2 regions of the Pseudoalteromonas sp. G5_S1_54_S4 genome follow, and region 2 is predicted to be linked to the other one. Evidence: predicted binding sites of a transcription regulator. Region 2 holds the regulator's gene; the other holds the start of a gene.
What was found. The regulator MetJ, encoded in region 2, represses methionine synthesis genes. The targets are predictions, from matches to a motif close to TAGACGTCTAGACGTCTA.
Positions count from the first base shown of each region.

Region 1 (2,424 bases), on a different contig from region 2:
CCACTGTGCATAAATATCTTCAGGGATTTCAAATGCATCGCCCGTCCAACCTAAAAACTCGCGAGACGCTTTAATTTCGTCATCACCTAGTGGTGCACCGTGACAATCGTGGCTACCTGATTTATTAGGTGAGCCGTAACCAATAATAGTTTTACAACAAATTAGTGTTGGCTTATCAGTCACGCTTTTAGCTTCTGCAATTGCTGTACTTACTGCATCGCTATCATGGCCATCAACGTCACTAATTACATGCCAGCCGTATGCTTTAAAACGTGCTGGGGTATCATCACTAAACCAACCTTCAACTTCACCGTCGATTGAAATGCCGTTGTCATCCCAAAATGCCACTAATTTGCCTAGGCCTAATGTACCGGCTAGTGAGCATGCTTCATGAGAAATACCTTCCATTAAACAACCATCACCCATAAACGCATACGTGTGGTGATCAACAATGTCGTGGCCTTCACGGTTAAACTGCGCTGCTAATGCTTTTTCAGCAATCGCCATACCTACCGCATTTGTGATCCCTTGACCTAATGGGCCCGTAGTGGTCTCAATTCCTGGCGCGTATCCATATTCTGGATGGCCTGGTGTTTTAGAATGCATTTGGCGGAAGTTTTTAATTTCGTCCAGTGGCAAGTCGTAACCACTTAAATGCAGTAGAGAATAAATTAGCATTGAACCGTGACCATTTGAGAGTATAAATCGATCTCGGTCAGCCCACTCTGGATTTGTTGGGTTATGTTTTAGATAATCGCGCCATAATACTTCTGCGATATCAGCCATGCCCATAGGGGCTCCAGGGTGACCAGATTTGGCCTTTTGTACTGCGTCCATTGACAAGACGCGAATAGCATTTGCAAGTTCTTTGCGAGATGGCATGAATTCTCCTACCTTTATATGTATTTGCGCGGGTATTTATTTATCCCCATTCTTACTTATTGTGGGGGCTGTGTGCAATTAAAAACCCATAAAAATAGGGCATTATGAATATTTTTTAAGAACCATTTACTATTAGATATTTTATTTAGACGTCTAGGCGTAAAAAAACTATGCAAGTTCATTTGTTTTAGATAAAATACGCGCCTTAATTTTTTAGCGCTAATACCGACGTTTGTGAAGCGCAATATTTGTGAGCATAATTACAATGGCAAAACATTTATTTACTTCTGAATCTGTTTCTGAAGGTCATCCGGATAAAATCGCCGATCAAATTTCTGATGCGGTACTTGATGCTATCCTAGAGCAAGACTCTCATGCCCGTGTAGCGTGTGAAACTTACGTTAAAACCGGTATGGTTATGGTTGGTGGTGAAATCACGACTAGCGCATGGGTTGATATCGAAGAAATTACACGTAAAACAGTACGTGAAATTGGTTACACACACTCAGATATGGGCTTTGATGCCGATTCGTGTGCAATTTTAAACACTATTGGTAAACAGTCTCCTGACATTAACCAAGGTGTTGATCGTACAAGCCCTGAAGAGCAAGGCGCTGGCGACCAAGGCTTAATGTTTGGTTACGCATGTAACGAAACTGAAGTATTAATGCCTGCTCCAATTACTTATTCTCACCGTTTAGTACAACGCCAAGCACAAGTACGTAAAAGCGGCGAGCTTAACTGGTTACGTCCAGATGCAAAATCACAGGTTACGTTTGCATACGAAAATGGCAAGCCAGTAGGCATTGATGCCGTTGTACTTTCTACTCAGCACAGCGAAGATGTATCGCAAAGTGATTTAGTAGAAGCGGTAATGGAAACGATTATTAAGCCAGTACTTCCTGCTGAGCTTATTACTAGTGCCACTAAATTCTTTATTAACCCAACTGGCCGTTTTGTAATTGGTGGACCAATGGGTGACTGTGGTTTAACTGGTCGTAAAATCATTGTAGATACTTACGGTGGCATGGCTCGTCACGGTGGTGGTGCTTTCTCTGGTAAAGATCCATCAAAAGTTGACCGCTCAGCGGCTTATGCTGCACGTTATGTTGCTAAAAACATTGTTGCTGCTGGCCTTGCTGACAAGTGTGAACTTCAGGTGTCTTATGCTATTGGTGTTGCAGAGCCAACATCTATCAGTGTTGAAACATTTGGCACAGGTAAATTAGAAGAAGCGCGTTTAATCGAACTTATTCGTGAACACTTTGACTTACGCCCTTACGGCCTAATTCAAATGCTTGATCTTGAGCGCCCTATTTATCTTCCAACAGCGGCTTACGGCCACTTTGGCCGTGATGAATTCCCATGGGAACGCACAGATAAAGCAGACGCACTTCGCGCAGCAGCTGGCCTGTAAGCCACCTAGCTAATATTAAAACGGCCCTTTTTAGGGCCGTTTTGCTATGTGTATTAAGTTAGTCATAAAACAGTCTCGAACTGTTTAACATTTTAGGTATATACTCTGCTTATACAATAAAGCGT
Region 1 covers NZ_JBQKUL010000055.1:11,687-14,110, reverse strand. The annotation lists gene tkt (transketolase) at 1-882, opposite strand, end outside; gene metK (methionine adenosyltransferase) at 1,148-2,299, shown strand.
Region 1: metK (methionine adenosyltransferase) is a predicted target of MetJ. The motif match lies at 1,029-1,046, and genes of this name have one in related genera.

Region 2 (2,424 bases):
GCGTTATGTCAGATTTTCGTGAACAAGCACTACATTACCATGCCCATCCCGTTCCAGGTAAAATCAGTATTGAGCTGACCAAGCCCGCTGAGACGGTTAAAGACCTCGCGCTCGCATACAGCCCCGGTGTCGCAGAACCTGTTCGTGAAATTGCCGCTGATCCAGCAAATGCCTACAAATATACTGGTAAAGGAAATATGGTTGCGGTTATTACTAACGGCACCGCAATTTTAGGCTTAGGTAATTTAGGTCCACTGGCTTCAAAACCAGTTATGGAAGGTAAAGCGCTACTATTTAAGCGTTTTGCAGGGTTAGACTCTATAGATATTGAAGTTAAGCACCGTACTACCGAAGACTTTATTAACACGGTGGCTAATATTGCCGACACCTTTGGTGGAATTAATTTAGAAGATATTAAAGCGCCCGAGTGTTTTGAAATAGAAAAAGCGCTTATAGAGCGTTGTAGCATTCCTGTTTTTCATGATGATCAGCATGGTACGGCTATTGTAACGGCTGCGGGTATGCTAAACGCGCTGGAAGTACAGGGCAAAGCAATTGAAGATGCAATTATTGTATGTTTAGGTGCCGGCGCTGCAGCTGTTGCCTGTATGGAGCTTTTAATTAAATGTGGCGCGTTGCGTGAACATATTTATATGTTAGATCGCAAAGGAGTTATTCATACGCGTCGTGATGACTTGAATGAATATAAGCAATTATTTGCAAACAATACCGATAAACGTACTTTACAAGATGTAATTGAAGATGCCGATGTGTTTGTGGGTGTATCGGGCCCTAATTTATTAGCCCCTGAAGATTTAAAATTAATGGCTGATAGACCCGTGGTATTTGCTTGTTCAAACCCCGATCCTGAAATCGATCCGCAATTAGCACACGCTGCACGTAACGATTTAATTATGGCTACAGGTCGCTCTGATTATCCGAATCAAGTTAATAACGTATTGTGTTTTCCGTTTATTTTCCGTGGTGCGTTAGATGTACGTGCCAGTGAAATAAACGACGAGATGAAAATTGCTGCTGTAGAAGCAATCCGCAGTATTGCTAAAGAGCCCGTACCGGCTGAAGTGCTTACTGCCGCAGGCATCGACAAATTAGAGTTTGGTGCTAAATATATTATACCAAAACCAATGGATCCACGTTTGTTACCACGTATAGCTAAAGCGGTTGCGCAGGCGGCGGTTGATTCAGGTGTGGCACAAATTGATATGCCAGAAAACTACATGGCGTAATTGTTAAGTGTAAATTAGCGCAAAAAAAACCTCAGCATTTGCTGAGGTTTTTTTGTATAAAGACCCTTCTAGTCTTCATTTAAAATAGGCACTTCTAGTCCCATTTCTTGCATTATTTTCTTCACTTCTTCAGGTACTTTTTCTGCGTTATCTTTACGCAAATCATCATCATTAGGCAGCGGTTGCCCGGTAAACGCATGCAAAAACGCTTCGCATAAAAGCTCGCTATTTGTTGCATGACGTAAGTTGTTTATTTGACGACGAGTACGTTCATCAGTTAATACTTTTAATACATTTAGCGGGATCGAAACGGTGATCTTCTTTACTTGTTCGGATTTTTTCCCGTGTTCTGCGTATGGGTGAATATATTCACCATTCCATTTAGCCATAAGATGTATCGTTGCCTCAGATTATAAATTGCTCACACAGCATCAAAGCGTGTAAATATGCGTGAAATTCTATCGGTTTAAAAAAGATAGTCAAATACTAGTTATTTAGCTATCTAGACATTTAAATGTTTTGACATCTTAAATTGCATGCGCTACCTTTTAGACGTCTAAACATCCAAATTAGTAAAGGTAGCGAAAATGAGTGAAAAAAATAAGGCAACAATTGCTGTTCGTAGTGGAATAGAAGCCGACAAACAGCATGGTGCGGTTGTTCCACCGCTTTATTTATCAACAACTTACTCATTTGCTGACTTTGATACAAAGCGTCAATATGATTATGGCCGCAGTGGTAACCCTAATCGTGACATTTTGGCTGAGGCGCTCACGGAGCTTGAAGGTGGCGCTAAAGGCATTATTACCGCAACAGGCATGGCAGCCGTTCACCTAACAACACAATTACTTAATAGTGACGATACGTTAGTGATCCCTCATGACTGTTATGGGGGCAGCTATCGCTTATTTACTTCGCTAGAAAAGCGCGGCTTATTAAAACTAGAAGTGGTCGATTTTACCAAAAGCGACAGTTTGACACGCATCCTTGCTATTAAACCTAAGCTGATTTGGATTGAAACACCTAGCAATCCTATTTTACGCTTAACAGATATTAAAGCGGTAACTGATACAGCTAAACAGTGTGGTGCACTGGTTGCCGCCGACAACACATTTTTATCGCCAGCATTACAAAACCCGATTAAGTTTGGCGCTGATATTGTGGTGCACTCAACCAC
Region 2 covers NZ_JBQKUL010000005.1:64,435-66,858, forward strand. The annotation lists gene ACTRWE_RS03535 (malic enzyme-like NAD(P)-binding protein) at 6-1,247, shown strand; gene metJ (met regulon transcriptional regulator MetJ) at 1,316-1,636, opposite strand; gene metB (cystathionine gamma-synthase) at 1,835-2,424, shown strand, end outside.